One region of the Polaromonas sp. DSP2-3-2b2 genome, then DNA from elsewhere that is predicted to be linked to it. Evidence: predicted binding sites of a transcription regulator. Region 1 holds the regulator's gene; the other holds the start of a gene.
What was found. The regulator HrcA, encoded in region 1, represses chaperone genes, less so after heat shock. The targets are predictions, from matches to a motif close to TTAGCACTCNNNNNNNNNGAGTGCTAA.
Positions count from the first base shown of each region.

Region 2: the regulator HrcA is predicted to act here: its motif matches at 7,277-7,303, upstream of groES (co-chaperone GroES).

Region 1 is NZ_JAFCTH010000005.1:164,776-176,664, reverse strand. Features, by position in the region: gene folE (GTP cyclohydrolase I) at 1-665, opposite strand, end outside; gene clsB (cardiolipin synthase ClsB) at 819-2,054, opposite strand; gene nudB (dihydroneopterin triphosphate diphosphatase) at 2,199-2,666, opposite strand; gene ACP7AD_RS06860 (hypothetical protein) at 2,722-2,853, opposite strand; tRNA gene ACP7AD_RS06855 (tRNA-Ile) at 2,840-2,916, opposite strand; gene hrcA (heat-inducible transcriptional repressor HrcA) at 2,941-3,954, opposite strand; gene ACP7AD_RS06845 (NAD kinase) at 4,003-4,881, shown strand; gene recN (DNA repair protein RecN) at 4,915-6,576, shown strand; gene rapZ (RNase adapter RapZ) at 6,703-7,554, shown strand; gene mutY (A/G-specific adenine glycosylase) at 7,698-8,846, opposite strand; gene ACP7AD_RS06825 (dynamin family protein) at 8,843-10,831, opposite strand; gene mutM (bifunctional DNA-formamidopyrimidine glycosylase/DNA-(apurinic or apyrimidinic site) lyase) at 10,898-11,713, opposite strand; gene ACP7AD_RS06815 (tetratricopeptide repeat protein) at 11,838-11,889, shown strand, end outside.
Region 2 is NZ_JAFCTH010000005.1:24,394-36,282, forward strand. Features, by position in the region: gene zwf (glucose-6-phosphate dehydrogenase) at 1-705, opposite strand, end outside; gene tal (transaldolase) at 855-1,802, shown strand; gene pgi (glucose-6-phosphate isomerase) at 1,819-3,489, shown strand; gene ACP7AD_RS06120 (HAD family hydrolase) at 3,486-4,109, shown strand; gene ACP7AD_RS06125 (hypothetical protein) at 4,171-4,464, opposite strand; gene ACP7AD_RS06130 (DUF805 domain-containing protein) at 4,667-4,996, shown strand; gene groL (chaperonin GroEL) at 5,141-6,790, opposite strand; gene groES (co-chaperone GroES) at 6,891-7,181, opposite strand; gene ACP7AD_RS06145 (Brp/Blh family beta-carotene 15,15'-dioxygenase) at 7,654-8,535, opposite strand; gene ACP7AD_RS06150 (lycopene cyclase family protein) at 8,539-9,741, opposite strand; gene ACP7AD_RS06155 (phytoene/squalene synthase family protein) at 9,731-10,693, opposite strand; gene crtI (phytoene desaturase family protein) at 10,714-11,889, opposite strand, start outside.

The DNA of each region.
Region 1 (11,889 bases):
AACACGCCGCGCATGACCGAATTGATCATTTTGCTGTCCATGTCCTTGACGCCGCGCCATGCCATGCAGTAATGGCTTGCCTCCATAACGATGGCCAGACCGTCAGGCTGGGTTTTTTCCATGATCAGGTCAGCCAGTTGCACCACGGCCTCTTCCTGAATTTGCGGACGGCCCATGACCCATTCGGCCAAGCGCGCGTATTTGGACAGGCCAATCACGTTGGTATGTTCATTGGGCATGACGCCAATCCATATCTTGCCGATGACTGGGCAAAAATGATGCGAACAGGCGCTGCGTACGGTAATAGGTCCGACGATCATCAACTCGTTCAGATGCTCGGCATTAGGAAACTCGGTGATGCTAGGCGCTGCTACGTAGCGTCCGTTGAAGACTTCGTTCAGGTACATCTTGGCAACCCGGCGTGCGGTGTTGCCCGTGTTGTGGTCGCCGACGGTATCGATCACCAGACTGTCGAGAACGCCCTGCATCTTGACCTCCACCTCGTCAAGCAGGCGTTCCAGTTCGCCTGGCTCGATGAAGCTGGAAATATTGTCGTTGGCATGAAAACGCTTGCGTGCCTGAACCAGGCGTTCGCGTATCTTGACGGAAACGGGTGTTCCTTCGTCTGTCACATCCTGAAGTGTCGTAGTAGTTTTCATAAGCATGGCAGATATTACCAGCCCCCTTTAAAGATGTCTTGAATGCAGAACATTAAGCCTTTTAGACATTCCGCGCTTTACTGATAAGCTTTAATAGCTATGAATTAAATAGCAAATATCATTCACTATGCTGGTCAGGCCGATCACTGGTTTGTTATTTCAATAGCGCTGGCCTGTCAGCATCAGGGCCAGCCGCATCAAGGCATAGGCCATCCAGCCCTGAATGCGCCGGCCCAAAGGACGCTGGCTGTACACGGCAGGGTTTATGCGTGCCCCGTGGTGAGCGACCGCTTCGCGCAGGCAGGCGCTGAGTTCGCCGGCAAAAGCACGGTCCTCGATCACCACATTGGCTTCGCGGGCCAGCAGAAGGCTCAGCGGGTCAAGGTTAGACGAACCGACCGTTGCCCAGTGTCCGTCGACCACAGCCACTTTGGCATGCAAAAAGCTGGTGGAGTATTCGTGAATTTCAACGCCTGCGGCCAGCAGTGCGCCATACACCGGCCGGGCGGCATGGTATTGCATGAAGTATTCATATTTTCCCTGCAGCAGCAATGTCACATGCACGCCGCGCTTGGCGGCCCTCATCAGGGCACGGCGCAATTTGCCGCCCGGCAAAAAATAAGCGTTGGCAATGATGACCTCCTGGCGCGCCTTGCCAATGGCCTTGCGGTAGGCCATTTCGATGCTGTGGCGATTGCGAAGGTTGTCGCGCAGCACCAGTGCTGCCTTGGGGCGTGAACTGCCTGCCACGCTGGAGAGGCCCGAATCCACGGGCTGCGCAAGCAACTTTGTATCGGTACGCCCACCGTAACCTGCCGCCTTGAATTTCTCCCAGGCTTCATTCAAATGCCTTTGCCGTGCGCTGTAACCTGCCTGCACTCGCCACCACAACAGGGCCATGGCATCGGTGGCCTCAGCCGCCAATGGTCCGGTCAGGGTCACTGCAAAATCAAAGCGCGGCGCCTCCAGTTCTCCATGGTTGGGATCGTAAAAATCGTCCAGCACGTTGATGCCGCCGCAAAAAACAATCCGCTCGTCCACCACGCACAGCTTGCGGTGCAGCCTGCGCCAACGTTCAGGCACTAGAAATCCCAAGCTTGATCCCACCGGCGAGTAAGCGCACCACTGAACGCCGGAACTGGCGAACTTTTGCTGCCATTCGTCCGGCAATGGCCCGGTACCAACCGCATCCACCAGCACCTGAACCGTCACACCGCGTTGGGCCGCCCGAACCAGGGCATCGGCCACGACAGCCCCGGACCCATGAATATCAAAAATATAGGTCTCAAGCTGTATCCATCTGACAGCGCCGTCGAAGGCCTGGACAAGCGCGGGAAACAATGCCCGACCACCTTCAAGCAGTTGAAGTGTTTCGGATTTGGTGGAAGATGTCATTAGTCGATGAACGAAGTTGTGGGCAAAGCTTCAAACCCCTTGAAAAACAGCAAATCGATTGACATCAAGCTATTGGAACCGAGAAGTGTGAGGGTTGCCAGCCACGTTAACGGCTTGGGAATTCGCCAACGCTTCCACGTCCATTCAAACGACTGAATTCATGAACCTTGGCAACAGCAAAATCGCCTCGGCATTGGAGGGCGAAAAGCATTTTTCCGCAGCCCTCTGATGCGCCATCCATTGCGAAGCGGTATGTTCCCGGGGACTGAGCCTGACTGCGCAACTTTCAGGCAGGCAGAGACCAAAGACATGCTCGGTATTGCGTGTCACGCCAGGCGAATAGCGATGGCGCCAAGCCGGATAGATGTCATACACGTTCGAGAGACACCAGTCTTGCATTTGGGCCGGCGTGGCAACAATGCCGGTTTCCTCTTCAACCTCACGCAGCGCCGTTTGCAGTAGGGGCTCATCTAGCATATCTTTTGAGCCGGTAACGCTCTGCCAGAAACCTGGATGGTCAGCGCGTTCGATCAGTAGCACATCAAGTTGTGACGTGTAAATGATGACCAAGACCGACTCTGGAATTTTGAATGAAGCAATGTTTGGATCCATGCTTAATTATTGCGGCCTGGATTGGCGCCATTGCGGCAACCCAATAATCCCTCAGTCACATTGGATCGCCCAGCGTCAGGAAGTGAGGGCCGCGCAAGTCGCCAACTCGATGCGCCGCCAGCGCTGGCGTGTCGAATACCTGCTCGGAAGGCTCGAATTTTCCATATCTGGCGTGGTAGGGCGTCACGGACTTGAACCGTGGACCAAAGGATTATGAGTCCTCTGCTCTAACCAACTGAGCTAACGCCCCTTCCACCGACAGATTGTAGTGGCTCTATTTGCTGTGGCTAAGCGCCGTGCTGACCAGCTTGGAGGTGATGTCGACAATCTGGATCATCTTTTCGTAGGGCATGCGCATCGGGCCAATCACACCCAGCGTTCCCACGACCTGGCCGTCGACCTCGTAAGGCGCCGTGACTACCGACAATTCATGGTATGGAATCACCTGGCTTTCGCCACCGATGTAGATCCGCACACCTTCGGCACGGCTGGAAACGTCGAGCAGGCGCATCAGTTGCGCCTTCTGCTCGAACAGATCGAACAGCTTTCGAAGGTTGCCCATGTCGCCAGAAAAATCACTGACCGCCAGCAGGTTGCGCTCGCCTGAAACGACCACTTCATCGCGCGACTCGATGGCCTCAGAACTCACCACGACCGCTTCCTGCATCAACGCAGCAATCTCACCCCTGAGCACGTCCACTTCGCTCTTTAGCCGCTCGCGCACTTCTTCGATCGCCATGCCGGCGTAGTGCGAATTGAGAAAATTCGACGCTTCGATCAATTGCGAGGCGGTGTAGTCGGTTTCGGTGAAGATGACGCGGTTTTGCACATCGCCGTCGGGCGAAACGATGATCACCAGAAAGCGCTTTTCAGACAGGCGCAAGAACTCGATATGCCGGAACACCGACGTGCGGCGCGGCGCCATCACCACGCCGACAAACTGCGACAGGCTCGACAGCATGTGCGCGGCATTGCTGATGACCTTGAGCGGCTGGTCCGGTGCAATACGTGCCATCTGGCCGGCCACCGTCAGCGGGTCGCGCTGGGTGGTCAGCATGGTGTCGACAAACAGGCGATAGCCCCGCGCTGTTGGAATCCGGCCGGCGGACGTATGCGGGCTGACGATCAGGCCCAGATCCTCCAGGTCGCTCATCACGTTGCGGATCGTGGCGGGCGACAACTCCAGGCCGGAAGCCTTGGAAAGCGTGCGCGAACCGACCGGCTGGCCATCGGCAATATAGCGCTCAACCAGCGCTTTCAACAACAAACGGGCGCGACTATCAAGCATGAGGACATTCTACGAAGCTTGATCGGCGGGTTGTGATGTAATTTGACGATGAAGTCGCAATTCCGTCATGTCGCACTGATCGGCAAGTACCAGGCCCAAGGCTCCCGTTCTGCCCTGGAAGACATTGCGCATTTCCTGGGCTCGCAGGGTTGCGACGTGGCGCTGGAGGAAGACACGGCGCGCAATACCGGCTTGAACCAGTTCCCGACGCTCGACGCGGCCGGAATAGGTGCGCAGTGCGACCTGGCCCTGGTGGTGGGCGGCGACGGCACCATGCTGGGCATCGGGCGCTTGCTGGCCCAGTTTGGCGTGCCCGTGGTCGGCATCAACCAGGGGCGGCTGGGCTTCATCACCGACATTGCCTTTGAAGATTATCAAAACACCCTGACGCCGATGCTGCGTGGAGAGTTCGAGGAAGACCGGCGCTGGATGATGGAAGCCAAGGTGATGCGCGATGGCCGCTGCGTTTTCAGCGCAACGGCGATGAACGACGTCGTGGTCAACCGTGGTGCGACCTCCGGCATGGTCGAGCTGCGCGTTGAAGTCGATGGCCGCTTTGTGGCGAACCAGCGAGCCGACGGCCTGATCATTGCCTCGCCCACCGGTTCAACGGCCTACGCACTTTCAGCGGGCGGTCCGTTGCTACACCCATCCATTGGCGGCTGGGTACTGGTGCCCATTGCCCCGCACACCTTGTCAAATCGGCCCATTGTGCTTTCAGACACTGGAGAGGTTGCTATTGAACTGGTAGCAGGCCGGGATGCAAGCGCCAGCTTTGACATGCAGTCGCTGGCCAGCTTGCTGCATGGCGACCGGATCATCGTCAGGCGCTCGGAGTTCCAGATGCGCTTTTTGCATCCCAATGGCTGGAGCTACTTCGACACGCTGCGCAAGAAGCTTCACTGGAACGAAGGCGTCGTGGCTTGAGCGCTGCCGCCCGGCGTTCACCTGCACCGAAATATGAGCCTTAAAAGCATTGCCCTGCGTGATTTCGTGATTGTGCGCGAACTCGATCTTGACCTGATGGACGGATTCACGGCGCTAACTGGCGAAACCGGCGCTGGCAAGTCGATACTGGTTGGCGCACTGCAACTGGTGCTAGGCGCACGTTCCGACGCGGGCGTGGTGCGCGAGGGCGCCGCGCGCTGCGAAATCAGTGCAGAATTTGACAGCCCTGCCCGGCTGGCGCCGTGGCTGGAGCAGGCCGGTCTGGAATCCAGCGACACCCTGCTGCTGCGCCGCATGGTTGACGCACAGGGCAAAAGCCGGGCATGGATCAACGGCAGCGCGGTCACCGTCACGCAGCTCAAAGACATCGGCAGCCAACTGGTGGACATTCATGGCCAGCATGCCTGGCAAAGCCTCACGCGCCCCGACGCTGTTCGCGGCCTGCTGGACTCATATGCAGGGGTTTCGACCGACCTGCTTTCGCTGCGCTGGCAGGAATGGCGCCTGGCGCAAAGAACCCTCGCTCAGGCCAAAGAGGCTCAGGAGAGCCTGGAGCGTGACCGCGAACGGCTGGCGTGGCAGATTGGGGAACTGGGCAAACTGGCGCCTGGCGCGCATGAATGGGAAGAACTCAATGCCCAGCACGGGCGGCTGTCAAACATGCAGGACTTGCGCGATGCCGTGCAAACGGCGGTCGATGCCTTGCGGGAAGCCGATGACAACGCCCTGACGCTGCTGAGCCGAGCCATTCATGCATTGGAAAAACAGGCACATATCGAGCCGGAATTCAAGGAACTGGCTGAGGTCTTGAACACGGCCCTTGCACAAATGGACGACGCGGTGCATTCCTTGCGCACCTATGCCCGGGATGCGGAACTGGACCCCCTGCGGCTGGCCGAACTGGACCAACGCCTGGCGCAATGGATCAGCCTGGCGCGTCGCTACAAGCGGGCGCCTGCCGAACTGCCTGAACTGCTGGCATCGTGGAAGGCCGAACTGCGCGCACTGGACGAGGCAGCTGACTTGGCGCAGCTTGAAAGAAAAGAGAATCAGGCCAAAGCCGAGTACCTGGTGGAGGCTAGCGAGGTTTCGCGCCTGCGCAGCCAAGCGGCGCCCTTGCTGGCCAAGGCCATCACCCAGGCCATGCAAGGGCTGGGCATGCAGGGCGGCAGGTTTGAAGTGGTGCTTGCGCCAGCGGAACAGCCGGCGCAGCACGGGCTGGAGCAGGCCGAGTTCTTGGTCGCCGGACACAGCGGCAGCACCCCCAGGCCGGTGGCCAAGGTGGCTTCGGGCGGCGAGTTGTCCCGCATCGCGCTGGCCATTGCCGTCACCACCAGCCAGTTGGGGCAGGCCCAGACACTTGTTTTTGACGAGGTCGATTCCGGGGTGGGCGGCACGGTCGCGCAAACCGTTGGCCGGCTGATGCGGCAACTCGGCCAGGACCGGCAGGTGATGGCGGTGACGCATTTGCCGCAGGTCGCCGCTTTCGCCCACCAGCATCTCGTGGTGTCCAAACATTCGGAACAGGGCACCACGCTGAGCACCGTCGAGCATGTGACCGGCAAGCTGCGCGTGACCGAAATTGCGCGAATGCTGGGCGGGGAACGCCTTTCAGGTGCCACGCTTGCGCATGCCACTGAAATGTTGGGCCAATCCCCTGAAGAGGGAATTTAGTTACCCTGCTTGATACCATTGGCGCATGAACATCTGTCTTCTGAATTACCCGAATTCACCGTTCCGCCATCACCGCCCCAGGGCTGAACGGCGTTTGTCACATGGCGAAAGGTTGACGTGATAGAAATGATTCTTATCACCGGCATGTCGGGCTCCGGCAAGTCGGTCGCGCTTCATGCGCTCGAAGATGCAGGTTACTACTGCGTGGACAACCTTCCGCCGGAACTGCTTTCGCCGTTTGTTGCCTTGAAGCGGCCGCACAACGCTCCGAAGCTCGCCATTGCCATGGATGTCAGGAGCGCAACGTCGCTGCCGCTGGTGCCGCAGCAACTCAGGGAATTGAAGGCCCAGGGCGTGCAAGTGCAGTCGCTCTTCCTTGATGCCAACACCGACACGCTGGTTCGGCGTTTTTCAGAAACCAGGCGGCTCCATCCGCTGTCGAGAATCGACGCCACCGACCAGCACCGGGCGCTGGTCGATGCCATTGAACTGGAACGCAATCTGCTGGGTGAGATGCGCGAGCAGGCGCATGTGATCGACACCAGCATGATCCGGTCGGCCCAGTTGCAGGGCTACGTTAAATCGCTTCTGCAGCATCCGGGCCGTCAGCTGACGCTGGTGTTTGAGTCGTTTGCCTTCAAGCGCGGTGTGCCGCTCGATGCCGATTATGTGTTTGACGTCCGCATGCTGCCCAACCCCCATTACGAACCAGGGCTGCGGCACCAGACCGGGCTCGACCAGCCGGTGGCCGACTTTCTGAGAACGCATTCGAAGGTGGACGACATGCTCCGGCATATCGAGCAATTCCTCGGCCACTGGCTGCAAGCCTTGGCCCGCGACCACCGGAGCTATGTCACGGTGGCGGTGGGCTGCACGGGCGGCCAGCATCGTTCGGTTTACCTGGTGGAAGCGCTGGCAGCGGCCTTTGGCAAGGATTGGCCGACGCTGAAACGGCACCGCGAACTCGAAGCGGGCTGATCGGCCGGGATCAACACGGGTGCGAAATTTCCCTGCCCTTGCTTCACCGCGACTGCATACTTTTCGCTGCTGAATTCATAGCTGCTTGCGCATACCAGTCATGCGCAAGAGCCATATTTGGTGCTTAAAAAATTGCTTTTTGGTTAAAACGAATCCGATGGGTCGAAGGCATCCTGCGCCAGCAGCTTGCGGATGGGCGCGGGCAAGCCCAGCGCCGGCCATGCTTCAGGACTGAACCACGCGGCAGGACGGGTTTCAGAAACCATCGCCTCAGGCATGGGCTGGTCGGCATGAAAGCCTGCAATCCACGGCGACAAATGCAGATCCTTGTGCGTCAGGACATGGACAAAGGCTGGCAGCGCCTCGATGCGGCCCTCAAGGTTTTCAGGCAGCAGCGACTTGAACGCGTCATCGCTTTCAAACACCGGCAGGCAATAAAGCCCGCTCCAGATGCCGGTGGCGGGACGCTTTTCAAGCCACACCGAACCGTCGGGCCGTTGCGCCCACAGCAGGCTGATCGACTGGGCGCTGCGCTTGAGCTTGCGGGTCTTGACGGGGAATTTTTCAGGATTGCCTTGCGCTCGTCCACGGCACAGCGCCTGCACCGGGCACAACAGGCACTTCGGCTGCCGGCCGGTGCAAATGGTGGCGCCCAGGTCCATCAACCCCTGGGTGTAGCGCGGCATGGCCTGCGCCAAGTCTTCATGCGGTAGCAGTTCAGTGGCTAGGTTCCAGAGCGCGCGCTCCTGGGCGCCCTGCGCCAGATCGCCAGAAAAACCAAGCACCCGCGCGAGCACCCGCTTGACGTTTCCGTCCAGAATGGCGACCCGTTCCCCGAAGCAGAATGAAGCGATGGCGGCGGCGGTCGAGCGGCCTATGCCCGGCAAGGTCTGGAGTTGCTCGGCGGTGGCTGGAAACTGCCCGTGGTGCAGCGCCATCACGTCTTGCGCGCAGCGATGCAGGTTGCGCGCGCGGCTGTAATAGCCCAGGCCGCTCCACAATGACATCACCTCGTCCTCGGAAGCAGCAGCCAGATCGCCCACATGGGGAAAGCGCTGAACAAACCGTCCGAAATACGCCAGGACCGTGGCCACCTGGGTCTGCTGCAGCATGATTTCAGACAGCCAGACCCGGTAGGGATCGCGCGTGTTCTGCCATGGCAGGCTGTTGCGTCCATGGCTTTGCTGCCAATGCACGATTTCGTTCGCGAACGAAGACGGAACAAAAGAGCCGGCTTCCGGGAGGTTACTTGCTTGAAGCAGGCCGCCGGTATCTGATTTACCACGCATCATGTCAATTCAGCCAGGGGTTCACCCGCAGCATCAATTGGCTGGTTCCGGTGAGCCTGAAACGCAAAAGGCAAAGGCTGAACGTCCAGAAGCTGCAAGGTCAAGTCGCCCAGCCGGGCGTCCAGCGCTCGAAGCCGGAGTTCCTGCTCCTCCAGTTCGGCAATTCGTTCATCCAGCGTTGACGCGGCCTGCTCAATGCGCGCTATGGCTTCGAGGCGCCTGGAAAACCCCTGGCGCCGTTCGCGCATTTGCGCATCGAGTTGCGCGGACGCTGACTGGTTCCACACTTCTACTTCACCCAGGGCAGACTCAAAAACCATGCGCAGGCGGCTGCTCAGCGCACGCACCAGCCGCTCGGAAAACCCGGCCTGCGCAAGCCGCAGCACATTGCCCAGACTCAGGTATTGCAGATGGCTGCGCTCGATCAGTTCAAGGTCCTGCGCATATTGCGTCATATCCGGCGCCCGCCCCGCCTGCAGCGAAAAACCAAATTCTGCGTTGATCTGCCGGAAGGCCGAATCCAGCATCACCTGTATTTCAGCCGTGATCGTTTGCGCCTGGTGCAAGGTTTCGCGCAAGCTCGAAAACGTTTCTCCATAGGTTTTTTTCAGGCGCAGCTTGATGCCGGGCTGCTTGAGCGCAGCGGTCAACCCGGCGAGTTCGGCCCTGAGCGTCGGCATGCCCAGCAAACGGGCGACATCGCCCAGCAAGGCGTTATGCACCGAACGAATCGCATGCACCCTGGCGCTACTGCCTGAAAACTCGGCCTGCTCGTGCTCGATCCGTTTGCGCATGTGCCCGATGACCGTGCTGTTTTTTCCCCGCAGGCCGCGCAGTTCGAGCATCTGTTCGGTTTGGTCGCGACGGCGCATGTTCAGTGCGCGCGCGGCCTCGCTTTTAAGCTCCTGAATGCTGTCGGCGACGGCCGCGCGCAGGATGTTCTGCCGCTGGCCCATCAAGCTATTGGCCAGGGCCGCTTCAAGCGCCGGCAGCTGGCTGGCCTGCAACAGCGCGTCATCGTGCGTGACTTTGGCAACCAGTCCCTTTTGCGCCGACACGGCAAAGACCTGCGAGCTTTGCAAGCCCAGGATCTCGGCCGAGCTTGCCGTTTGCCGGTCGATTTGCGCCTGGACCTGTTCGGGCGTGCTCAGCGCGTCCCACAAGGTGTCAATCTTGTTGAGCACGACCAGCCGGTTGTCGCTGCCTTTTGCGCCGCTGGCCAGATGCTCCCGCCAGATGGACAGGTCGGACCGGGTCACGCCCGTGTCGGCCGCCAGGATGAAGACGACGGCATGCGCCTGCGGAATCAGGCTGACCGTCAGTTCGGGCTCCGCGCCGATGGCGTTGAGCCCCGGCGTGTCAAGAATCACCAGCCCCTGCCTGAGCAGCGGATGGGCAATATTGATCAGCGCATGGCGCCATTTCGGCACCTCGACCCGGCCATCGGCCGCCACCGGCGGATTGTCATCAAGACTGCTGTCATTCCAGAAGCCTAGGGCGCGGGCCTGCTCCAGTGACACATGCCGCACTTCGGCGACCTTCTGGAGCGCATCCGCCAGCTGGGCGGGGTTGTCCACCTCCAGATCGATCTGAAGCCATTTTTCAGGCACCAGGCGCCACTCGACCAGAGCCTGCGGCTGCAGCCGCGTCTCGATAGGCAACAGGCGCAGGCAAGGCACCATGTCGGGGTCATAGCCCAGTTCAGTCGGACACATGGTGGTCCGCCCGGCGCTTGCCGGCATGATGCGGCGGCCATAACCGGCAAAGAAAATGGCATTGACCAGCTCGGACTTTCCGCGCGAGAACTCCGCAACGAATGCCACCATGACCTTGTCGGAGCGCAACTGTGCCTGCAGCTTGCGCATCCGGTCTTCGACCGCCGCGTTGAGCAGGCCCTGCTCTTTCAACCACTGGGCCAGCAGTTTGAGGCGCAAGGCGAATTCACGCCGCCAGGCGCCATGCTGGTCAAACTGTTTGTTGAAAGACATGCGTTATGGTCATAAAAATGGTCAAGGCAATATAGCACCGGCCCCCGGCCGGCCGCGTTGAAACACTCAGGGTTTCTGGCAGGTGGCGCAATAGAAGGTGGACCGCTGGCCCTGCCGGATACTCTTGATCGGCGCGGCGCAGACCCGGCACGGCAAGCCGGCCCGGTCGTAGACCATGGCGTCCAGCTGAAAATGGCCCGCCTCGCCATCGGCATTGGAAAAATCCCTGAGCGTGCTGCCGCCCTTGGCCACCGCATTCGTCAGTACCGTCTGGATCGCGCGGTGCAGCCGGGCAGCGCGTGGCTTGCTGATCCGCGATGCCCGGGTGGTGGGGCGAATGCCCGCCAGAAACAAAGCCTCGGACGCATAGATGTTGCCGACGCCGACCACCGCCTGGCCCGCCAGCAGCAATGGCTTGATGGCGGTATTGCGAGCGTGGAGCCACTGGTAAAACACCAGCGCGTCAAACGCCTCGCTCAGCGGCTCGACACCCAGCCGGCCCAGCAGCTTTTGCGCCGCAGGATGCGCTTCACCCGGCGTATGAACCACGGCCCCGAAGCGCCGGGGGTCGTGCAAGCGCAAGGTGCCCAGGCTGGTCACCAGGTCAAAATGGTCATGCTTGCCTGCCAGCGGCAGGTTGGCGCTAAAACTGACACTGCCCGACATGCCCAGGTGCATCAGCAGCAGGCCTTCGCTCAGGTCGAGCAACAAATACTTGCCACGGCGGCGCACCGCCAGCACCTGCTGGCCGTGCAACTGCGTCGGCTCGCAGCCCAGCGGCCAGCGCAGGGGCTTGCCGACCACCACGTCTTCGATGCGGGCGCCCGCAATGCGGTCGGCAAAGCTCAGGCGGGTGACTTCAACTTCGGGCAGTTCAGGCATGTGTTTAAAACTCTTCAGGAAAACATGGGGGCTTGCAAAGCCTGGCACAAGAGGACGCAATTTCAGTCCCGGGGTGCATGACCAGCGCAAAGCACCGGCGGAAGCCTTCAATTATCATGGGCTGATGAAGAAAAAATCCGGCTTTGCCTTTGCCTGCCTGTGCCTTGCTGCTCCGC
Region 2 (11,889 bases), 140 kb from region 1:
CGCATGGTTTTGCACCATGTCGCGCAGCGCGCCGGTGCTGTCATAAAAAGCGCCGCGCTTTTCCACGCCGAGTTCTTCGGCAATCGTGATCTGGATGTTGGCGATGTACTCGCGCCGCCACAGCGGCTCGAACAGCGAATTGCCAAAGCGCAGCGCAAACAGGTTTTGCACCGAAGGCTTGCCCAGGTAATGGTCGATGCGAAAGATCTGCTGCTCCGTCAGCACGCTGCGAACAGTCTGGTTGATGGCGCGGTTCGACGCCAGGTCATGGCCCAGCGGCTTTTCCAGCACCACGCGGGTTTGCGGGCCATTCAGTCCGGCGGCGGCCATCTGTTCGCACACTGTGGTGAACAGGCCGGGCGCCGTGGCCAGGTACATCACCACCACATCGGCCGGGCGCTGCTGCAGCCGGCTCGCCAGGCGCGCATAGTCGGCCGGCTGGGACAGGTCCATGCGCAGGTAGCCGAGCAGCTGGGCAAAGCGCGAGAACTCCTCCTCGCTGGGCCGCTTGGCGAGTTCGACGCTGTCAAAGCGCGACTTGATGAGCGTGCGGTATTGCTCGTCGGACAGATCGTCGCGCGCCACGCCCACGATGCGGCCGTCAGCCGGTAGTGATCCATGGCGAAAAGCCTGGAACAGGGCTGGCATGATCTTGCGCCACGCCAGGTCGCCGGTGCCGCCAAACAGGATCAGGTCAAAGCTCATGATGGGAACTTGTCGTGGTAATAAAGTTTCATATTCTATGGGCATAATGGTAACTAGACCCGGTGACCTGCTGCGCGCCTTGTGTTGACGCGGTACGATTCATCCGGCCTCTCACCAACTTTGCGTCTTTGCCTGGCGCCTTCAAGCCCATGAACCAACTCGACGCCCTGAAACAACTCACGACCGTGGTGGCCGATACCGGCGACTTCAACCAGCTGGCCCAGTTCAAGCCGCAGGACGCCACCACCAACCCATCGCTGATCCTCAAGGCGGTGCAAAAAGCCGACTACGCGCCGTTGATGCACGGCACGGTGGCGCGCTTCAAGGACCGGGCGCTGGACGAAACCATGGACCGGCTGCTGGTGCGCTTTGGCTGCGAAATCTTGTCCATCATCCCGGGCCGTGTCTCGACCGAAGTCGATGCCCGCCTGAGTTTTGACACCGCCGCCACGGTCGCGCGCGGCGAGCGCCTGATCGAGCTGTACCAGGCCGAAGGCATTCACATCGACCGGGTGCTGATCAAGGTGGCCGCCACCTGGGAAGGCATTCAGGCGGCCCGGCTGCTGGAGCAGCGCGGCATCCACACCAACCTGACGCTGCTGTTTTCCTTTTGCCAGGCGGTGGCCTGCGGCCAGGCCCGGGTGCAGCTGGTTTCCCCTTTCGTCGGCCGGATTTACGACTGGTACAAGAAGTCGGCCGGCAGCGGCTGGATCGAATCCGCGAATGCCGGCGCCAACGATCCCGGCGTAAAGTCGGTGCGCGAGATCTACAACTACTACAAGCATTTCGGCATTGCCACCGAGGTCATGGGCGCGAGTTTTCGCAACGTCGGCCAGATCACCGCGCTGGCCGGCTGCGACCTGCTGACCATCAGCCCCGAGCTGCTCGCCCAGCTGGCCGCCAGCGACGCGCCCCTGGCGCGCGCGCTGGATGCCGGCGCCGCCGATGCGCTGGACCTGGAGGTGGTGGACTTTGACGAAGCGCGTTTTCGCTATGCGCTCAACGAAGACGCCATGGCGACGGAAAAGCTGGCCGAAGGCATTCGTGCCTTTGCCGTTGACACGATCAAGCTTGAGCAGCTGATGCAGGTTGTCTGAACCCAAGGAAGCTGTCATGAAACCATTGCGTTGCGACCGGACCCCGGCCTGGGGTGAACTCACGGCCTGCTTTGAGGCCGGCGGCCGGCATTTCGACCTGCGCGACGCGTTCGCGCGCGACCCCCGCCGCTTCGAGGCCTTCAGCCAGGACGCGCCGCATGTGTTCGCCGACCTGTCCAAGAACCTGATCGACGCCGACAGCCAGGCGCTGCTGCTGGCGCTGGCGCGACAGTGCGCTCTGGAGCAGCAACGCGACGCGATGTTTGCCGGGGAACGCATCAACCGCACCGAAAACCGTGCCGTGATGCACTTTTTATTGCGAAATCCGCCTTCCGCGCACTACCTGCCTGCGCAAGCAGCTATTAATAAGATAGCGGATTCGCAGGCCGAGGTCGAAGTGACGCTCGATGCGATGCTGGCCTACGCGGAGCAGGTGCGCGCCGATGAGGCGATCACCGACATCGTCAACATCGGCATTGGCGGCTCGGACCTGGGGCCGCAGATGGCGGTGCTGGCGCTCGCTGAATTCGCCACGTCCGGCAAGCGGATTCACTTTGTTTCGAACATTGACGGCAACGAACTGGCCGGTGTGCTTAAGCAGCTCAAACCCGCCGGCACGCTGTTCCTGGTGGCGTCCAAGACCTTCACCACCACCGAAACCATGACCAATGCGCATTCGGCCAAGGCCTGGTTCGAGGCGCAGGGCGGGCACGACATTGCCCGGCATTTCGCGGCGCTGACGACGAATGTGGCGGCAGCGAACGACTTCGGCATCACCACCACCTTCGGTTTCTGGGACTGGGTGGGCGGGCGCTATTCGCTGTGGTCGGCCATCGGGCTGCCGATCGCCATTGCGATTGGTGCGTCAGGTTTCCGTGAATTCCTGGCGGGCGCGCATGCCATGGACGAGCACTTTCGCACGGCAGAACTGGAACAGAACCTGCCGGTACGGCTGGGCCTGCTCGATGTCTGGTACCGCAACTTTCACGGCTTTTCCAGCCGCAGCATCGCGCCCTACAGCAGCGCCCTGCGCCGCTGGCCGGCGTATCTGCAGCAACTGGAAATGGAAAGCAATGGCAAGCGCGTGGACCAGGACGGCCAGCCTTTGCCCTTTGACACCTCTCCGGTGCTGTGGGGCGAGCCCGGCACCAACGGCCAGCATGCCTACTTTCAAATGCTGCACCAGGGAACGTCGGTGGTTCCGGTCGAATTCGTGGCGGTCAAAACCGCAGCACATGCGCCCGATGACCTGCCCGGCCACCACACCAAGCTGCTGGCCAACGTGCTGGCGCAGGCGCAGGCGCTGATGAACGGCAAGCGCGACGCCGCCGGGCCGCCCCAAGGCAACGCAGCCCCCTCGGGGGGCAGCGAGCCACACGCAGTGGGCGAGCGTGGGGGCAGCATGTTTTCCGGCGGCCACCGCGATTTTCCCGGCAACCGGCCCAGCACCTTCTTGCTGCTGGAGCAGCTCACGCCCGCCAGCCTGGGCGCGCTGATTGCGCTGCAGGAGCACCGCGTGTTTGTCAGCGGCGCGGTCTGGGGCATCAACAGCTTTGACCAGTGGGGCGTCGAGCTGGGCAAGGTGCTGGCCAAGGACATCGAGCCGCGCCTGCTGAACGGCGATGTTTCGGGGCTTGACAGCTCCACCGCCGGCCTGCTGCGCAAGCTGGGGTCCGGCCCCGCATGAACATCGTGTTTGATTTTGGCGCGGTGCTGTTCGACTGGCAGCCGGTGCAACTGGTGGCGCAGCATTTTCCCGAGCGAGGCGCCACGCCCGGGCAGGCACGAAAACTGGCCCATTCCCTGTTCGACCATGCCGACTGGCGGGGTTTTGACCACGGCACGGTGACGCTGGACCAAGTGGTTTCCCGCTCCGCCTTGCGGCTGGAGTTGCCCGAAGCCAGGCTGCATGACGCCCTGGCGCCGATTGGTGAGCGGCTGGCGCCGATTGCCTGCAACATCGAACTGCTGGCCGGCTTGCGCGAGCGCCAGGGCAGCCGGGGCGGCCTCAAGCTCTATTTTTTGTCCAACATGCCCGGGCCTTTTGCCCGCGCGCTGGAACGGCGTCACGCTTTTCTGCAGTGGTTTGACGGCGGGATTTTTTCAAGCGATGTGAAGCTGGGCAAGCCCGACCCGGCGATTTTCAGGCTGCTGGCATCGCGCTACGGGTTGGCCGGCGCCGACACCCTGTTCATTGACGACAGTCTGGCCAATGTGCAGGCAGCCGATGCGCTGGGATGGCAGACGATCCACTGCGAAGTGCCGCAGCAGCTGCCGGGCCAGTTGATGAAGCAATTAGGCTGGTAGCGCTTTCTCTGTCGCCATGGCCCAGCCGCCCATACACGGCCGCCGGCTGCGGCGGTAGTGATCACGGCGACCCCACCACCAAAGTCAGGTTCAGCTCACAGGTGTCGTTCGGCGACAGCTGGGGCGATGTGGGCAGCTGTGCTGCTGGCGGCAGCTTCAAAGGCGATGAAATCGTTTTTGTGGCGACGGGTAGCAACGATGTGACGATGCCGTTGGCTGGCTTGACGGCAGGCGCTACGATTACGGCAACAGCGGCCGTAACGGCTGCCGTGCCGCGCCAGATTGAGGCCGACATCCAGACCGGCGCCTGCGTGCCGGCCGATGCGCAGGCCAGCAATTGCCAGGCGGCAGCCATCGCCACCTTGTCGGCAACCGTCGGTGCGGCAGCAGCTGGTAAGCATTGGTGGACAAGGCGTCAAGGGGGGCACATGGCTGGCAACGCCAAGGGCATGGCGGCGTTTCGGCCTATGCGATTCGGGCTTGACGACCGCGCCGCCTGGGGTCTGGCATATCATCGTGCGGGAAGTCGTCCTGTACAAATCCCGAGGAACAAATCCATGAATTTTGGCCAAGCCATTTCCAGTTGCCTGAGCAACTACGCAACGTTTTCGGGGCGCGCATCGCGTTCGGAATTCTGGTGGTTTTTTCTGTTCCAGCTGCTGGTCATGATCGCGGTGTCCATGATCAGCGAAAAACTGCCCGGTCTGGTAAATCTGGCCCTGCTGCTTCCTTCTCTGGCGGTCGGTGCGCGCCGGCTTCACGACATCGGCAAAAGCGGCTGGTGGCAGCTTCTCATGATTTCTGGCATCGGATTTTTGGTGCTGCTTTACTGGTGGGTTCAGCCCACGTCGGACGACGTCGGCAGCTACGGCTCCACCCCGGCCTGAGATTCCGGCTTTTCGGGACGTCATGACAAAAGGCCACAGCGCTTTCGCGCTGTGGCCTTTTTAGTGGCTGGGGGCCGCAAAAAATGTGGGGTCTGCGTCCGGGCTTTTTGACCAGGCCCGGCATCCGTCCCCACTATTTTTGAATTACATACCCATGTCGCCCATGCCGCCCATGCCACCCATGCCGCCGCCCATGCCGCCGGCAGGTGCGTCGTCCTTGGCGGACTCGCACACCATGGCTTCGGTCGTCAGCATCAGGGATGCGACGGACGCTGCGTTCTGCAGGGCCGTACGGGTCACTTTCGTGGGGTCCAGGATACCCATTTCGATCATGTCACCGTAGGTGTCGTTGGCGGCGTTGAAGCCGTAGTTGCCGGTGCCGGCCAGCACGGCGTTCACCACCACAGAGGCTTCGCCGCCTGCGTTGTAAACGATTTCGCGCAAGGGGGCTTCGATGGCGCGCAGGACCAGCTTGATGCCGGCGTCCTGGTCAGCGTTGTCGCCCTTGATCACGCCAGCGGTCTGCTTGGCGCGCAGCAATGCCACGCCGCCGCCAGCCACGATGCCTTCTTCTACGGCAGCGCGGGTTGCGTGCAGTGCGTCTTCAACGCGGGCTTTCTTTTCCTTCATCTCGACTTCGGTAGCAGCGCCGACCTTGATCACGGCAACACCGCCGGCCAGCTTGGCCACGCGCTCTTGCAGTTTTTCGCGGTCGTAATCGCTGGTCGCTTCTTCGATCTGGACACGAACCTGCTTGACGCGGGCTTCGATGTCGCCAGCTTCGCCGGCACCGTCGATGATGATGGTGTTTTCCTTGCCCACTTCAATGCGCTTGGCAGAGCCGAGGTCAGCCAGCGTCACTTTTTCAAGCGACATGCCGACTTCTTCAGCGATGACCTTGCCACCGGTCAGGACAGCGATGTCTTCCAGCATGGCCTTGCGGCGGTCGCCGAAGCCCGGTGCCTTGACAGCCACAACCTTCAGGATGCCACGCAGCGTGTTCACCACCAAGGTAGCCAGGGCTTCGCCCTCGACTTCTTCGGCAATGATCAACAGCGGACGGCCAGCCTTGGCGACTTGTTCCAGCGTAGGAAGCAGGTCACGGATGTTGCTGATCTTCTTGTCGTAGAGCAGAACAAACGGGTTGTCCAGCAGGGCGGACTGCTTTTCCGGGTTGTTGATGAAGTATGGGCTCAGGTAGCCGCGGTCAAACTGCATGCCTTCGACGACGTCGAGTTCGGACTCTAACGACTTGCCGTCTTCAACAGTGATCACGCCTTCCTTGCCGACCTTGTCCATCGCATCGGCAATGATCTTGCCAATGGTTTCGTCAGAGTTGGCAGAGATCGAGCCGACCTGCGCGATTTCTTTCGAAGTGGTGGTGGCTTTTGAAGCCTTCTTCAGCTCTTCGACCAGGGCAGCAACTGCCTTGTCGATGCCGCGCTTCAGGTCCATCGGGTTCATGCCCGCAGCCACGTACTTCATGCCTTCGTGAACGATGGCTTGTGCCAGCACGGTGGCGGTGGTGGTGCCGTCGCCGGCGATGTCGGACGTCTTGGAAGCAACTTCCTTGACCATCTGCGCGCCCATGTTCTGCAGCTTGTCCTTGAGTTCGATTTCCTTGGCGACGGAAACGCCGTCCTTGGTCACGGTTGGGGCGCCGAACGAGCGCTCCAGCACCACGTTGCGGCCTTTAGGGCCCAGGGTCACTTTAACGGCGTTGGCCAGGATGTTCACACCCTCGACCATGCGCGCGCGGGCTTCGCCGCCGAAAACTACGTCTTTTGCTGCCATGATTCGGATTCCTTAAGATTTATGAATGAAATAGGCTGCTTGCGCACGTCCAGCGTGCATGGGCAGCTATTAAATAAGTAGCAATATTGAAGCGGGAGAATTACTTCTCGACCACTGCGAACAGGTCTTCTTCTTTCATGACCAGCAGTTCGTCGCCGTCAACCTTGACGGTCTGGCCGCTGTACTTGCCGAACAACACGCGGTCGCCGACCTTGACGGCCATGGCGCCGAGTTCGCCCTTGTCATTTTTCTTGCCTGGGCCGACAGCCAGGACTTCGCCTTGATCGGGCTTTTCAGCAGCGCTGTCCGGAATCACGATGCCGGAGGCGGTTTTGGTTTCGTTTTCCACGCGTTTGACAATCACGCGGTCGTGCAAAGGACGAAGGTTCATAAAAGGCTCCTTGTTGTAGAACAATGGTTTGGGGGATCAAAAAAGCATCCATGAAAACCATGGGTGCGCGTTAACAGCATGGACGGGGGTTGCTGCTAGCACTCCGCCCCATCGAGTGCTAATAGTAGTGCCTTTCCAGGACGATTTCAAGAGTAGGCCCGGGAATTCCTCTGTGTCTTTGCCGTCAGTCCCTGGCTAGGTCTGAACTTTTCTCGCCTGGTTCTGGACTCCCCCTCAGCATCCGGCATGCATAAACTGTTGATTGAATGAAAATTTTTCATCTCCATCGCCAATTCAGCCTGTGCTCACAGGAAGATGGCGCGGCCAGGATCAACGGCCCCGGATTGATTGCTTACTTTTGTCTGGCGGCGTGAGTTCGAGAAAAAGCGGGCTGCCGGCGACCCATCCATTGATTGCCAAGCCGAGCCGCAGACACGGTGCGTCGTTTGCATAGCCAACGCCATCGGGCCTGCTAGGCCCCGCCAGGTTCGACTCGACCAGAAACCCGGACCCGTTCCACCAGCAGCATATGAGGGACAGTCAAGGCGGCCAGTCCTACGAAAACAAGCCGCACGATGTGCATATCAAGCGCTGTGTCTTTGAAAAAATAAAAGCTTAACCCTGACCCGACCAACACGGCCGCCATGGGCGCAGCACTGGTCAGCAACAACCTGGACGCTGACAAGGCTGCATATTGTTGGGTACGCAGCACATGGCGGGCACTGTGCATGACGCAAAAAAACACCGTGAATGCCAACAGCGGCGGTACGGCAATCATCAACAGGCTGACCGATGCAATTTCAAGCGCAGTCAGCCAGTCTCGTCGCCCTATAAAAACCAACACCAGCGCAGTAGCGATCAACCATGGCCCTACGAGCCAGCGCATGCCTGCGATCAGCGTTTCCGCAGCGTCGGCACCTATCAAAAACCCAAATAGCTGAGAGACATCGGCAGCGTGCAGCAACAGGGGGAAAAGAATGACTGTGCCGCCGTAAAAAATGCGAGCAACCCGTGGGGTTTTAGAAACCAGATCGCCTGAAAAATGCACCGCAGAAGCAACCAGAAACAGTATTAAAAACATGCCAGGCATCAGCCACCAGAGTCCGACCACCAAAGCACTCAAGGCGACATAAATTGCTGTAAAGGCAACCCAGCCCGGCAGTGTCCGTATGCCGTACAACTGCTTTGCAAAAACCGGGTCGAGCGCGCCGTGCGGCACACCTAAAAAGAGCACCAGTGTGGCAAAAACATACAGCTCCACTTGTGGATCAAGCCGTGGCAGTGCGACGGCAGCGGCCGTCAAAATGAAGGCCAGCAGGCTAAACGCGACGCCCTGGATTTTGAGTGGATACATTTTTTACGCTATGGTTGATCGCTGCAATTTTCCTGCAAGCGGCTTCGCCAGCGCCCGCAAAAAAGGCCATGGTGGCAGTGCCGCCACCACTGCGGCATAGTCTGCAAACGTGCCTTGGTCACTTAAAAACCGAATCACCCGCTTGGTGTCCACCCCTTTAAACAGTGCCATGAACAAATCCGGCGCTAGTTGCGGATGCGCACGAACCACGTTTAAGAAAAGCGTGTCCATGGCATGCAGTGCCCAGCCATCAGGCGCATGCCCGGCCGGAGCTTTGCCGCTGGCAAGCGCTTGCGCACAGGCAGTTGCCCAGCGCTGGATGCGCGCAAACGCATACCCGGTGCTGGGCCGGGCGCCGCCAGCCGTCAAACCGGCACGAACATAGCTGGTGTCACGGCCCTGCGGCACGGGGCAGATACCCATCGGCAGCACACCATGCTCGGAGCGAAGCACTGAAAACGCAGCGCTGCCTACCCGCTGGGCCACTGCCTTGGTCTGCACATCCTTGAAAGCATCCGGGCCCAGCGGGTCGGGTCCGAACACGGTGAACTCGATCAATGCCCGGGTGCAAGATGTTGCCAGCAAATAAACAAAACTCGCCGCGTCAGGAAAAGCCACCAGCGCGCCGCAAGCATTGGCGGCAGAAAAGTCCATCAGCTCGCCGCAAGTGGCGTTGAAAACGCCCGTCTCGCATTCGATTTCCTGGCCATAAAACGACTGCCAAAGCACCGCGCCGTCGCGCACGGGTTGGCGGATGGGCCGGGTGTCAACCACAGAGCGAGTCTCGACAGGGCCGGCGCTGGTCTCAATGCGCCACAAGTCGCCTCGCTTTTCGGGCTCGCCGGTGACTGCCGTGCCCATATGTAGAGCAATTTGATCCGACTGGGCGATCACATTTTCAGCGTCTGCATAAAACGGCCCGGCAGGCACCATCAGGTAAGGCGTGGCGCCGCAATCGAGCGTGACGCTGCGCTCGCGTGTTGTAACCCGCAGGGTTTGCCACTGCTGCTGCACCCGGTGCGGCGCAGATGCGGCGGAGTCTTTGAAAAAACACCAGGTTCGGTCATTCGAGTAGCGGATGCGGCTTTCCAGCACCATGACTTTTGGGATGCGCGAGCCCTGCTTCTGCAGCTTGGCAAGCGCCACGGCAAGGCTCAGTCCGGCGCAGCCACCGCCCAAGATAACCAGGTCAGTGTTACAGGCCATTGCCTGAGCCAGGACAGCGTCCGAAACACATCAACTCGTTTAGTGAGGTGTGCAAGGTGTCGTCATGCAACCGTGGGCTGCGCCAAAATGCACGCTGCAGCGGAACAGTCAACAGCGCCCACGCTGTGACTGCTGCCTTTTGCGGCTTGCGCACGACGGCTCTTGCTGTCCAGTAGGCGTAGTCGCGTCGCCTGAGCTGCGCGCCAATCGCCTGATAAGTGCGCGCCGCCACCAAAATGCCGCTGCGCGCGCCTAGCGGCAAATAAGGCAGGCCCAGCTCTGCACTGCGGTAATACACGTCTGCGCGGTCTAAAAGCGCAGCTACACACTGGCGGATTGCCGGACGCAACGCCTCAGCCGGGCAAATCAGTGCCTGGGGCGCCAAGTCGCCCAACATGGATTGCGGAATATACCGCCGCCCAGCCTGCGCGTCTGCCGCAATGTCACGGCAAATATTGGTCAGTTGCATGGCAATGCCAAGATCAACGGCGTGCGGTAGCGCCGAGGGATTTTGAGTGTCCAGCACCCTGCACATCATCAGACCCACCGTACCCGCAACCTGATAACAGTAGCGCAGCAACGCATTTTCATCGGCGACCAGGACCACGCCCAGGTCCGAGGCAACGCCCGAAATCAATTCCAGCACGATAGAACGCTCTATGTCACATTCGCGCATGAGGTCAATTCCATCCTGAATCACCGGATGGTCTGACATGCCTCGGGTTACGTCTTGCGCCGCAAGCAGCAGTGCAGCACTGCCCGCCTCAGGGGAACTCGATTCGTCTGCAAGGTCGTCAATGTATCTGCAAAAGCTGTAAAGCCGGGTCGCTCTGGAGGCATGTAGCGACCCCATCAGATGGCGTGCCCAATGAAATGTTTTCCCCTTTTGCGCCAAAGTCAGGTCCGCTTTGCATAAAGCCGATGTGACCGCGCTGTCTGTTTGCGTTTTCATAAAGTGCTGCTCACAGTTGCTCACGCTTTTTGGTGGGCCACCGGCACCAACGCATCTAGCACTTTGGCCGAACACAACACACCCGGAACGCCAGCGCCAGGATGGGTTCCGGCGCCTACTAAATAAAGATTTTTAATGCCTTCTCCCCGGTTGTGAAAACGAAACCAGGCAGACTGCCGAAACAAGGGCGCCACTGAAAACCCCGCGCCATAGGCACTGAGATAGTCAGTCTTGAAATCTTCCGGCGTCATGCAAAATTCGCTGGTAATGCACTGCGCAAGCCCAGGCAGAATGGTTTTGTCCAGCGCGGCAACAATGCGCGACTGCAGCTTTGGGGCTTCTTTTTCCCAGTCAACTTCGCCTTGAAGATTGGGCACAGGGCAAAGCACGTAAAAACTGTCGCAACCTGCTGGCGCAAAACTCGGATCGGTTGCGGTAGGGCGGTGCAGATAAAGCGAAAAGTCTTCCGACAGCGTTTTGCCGTCAAAAATATCTTCCAGAAGTTCACGATAGCGGTCGCCCATCCAGATGGTGTGGTGCGCAACGTCCGGGTAAACACGCATGGTCCCAAAGTACAGGACAAACAGGCCCATCGAAAACTTGGCAGATTTCAGTTTTAGCCGGCTCGAAACTGCCTGATCTGTTGGCTTGATCATTGCACCGTACAAATGCGCAGGGTCAACATTTGACACCACCACGTCAGCTGACAGGGCTGTGCCATCAGCCAGTACGACGCCCCGTGCAACACCATCCTGTACAACAATTTGATTCACGGTGGTGTTGAGCTTGATGTCGATTCCGTGTCTTGCCATCAGGCTGGCCAGTGCTGCGGTAATCGCAGCCGTGCCGCCCATCGCAAAGTGCACACCATAGGCCCGCTCCAGATAATGGATCAAACCGTAAATGCTGGTAGTGTCGAACGGATTGCCGCCCACCAACAGGGGTTGAATAGAAAACGCCTGCCTTAACTTGGGGTTGGACAAATGACGGCAAACCAGTTGCCAGACGGTTGCGTAACTGCGAAGCCCAATGAGCTTGGGAATTTGCCTGACCATGGTCATGAACCGGTGAAAAGGCACGGCAGACAGCTCGGTGAAACCGACATCGAAGATTTTTCTCGAATCTGCCAGCAAGTTTCGGTAGCCGTCGCAGTCACGCGGCTCTATGCGGGCAATTTCAGCCAGTGTCTCATCGAG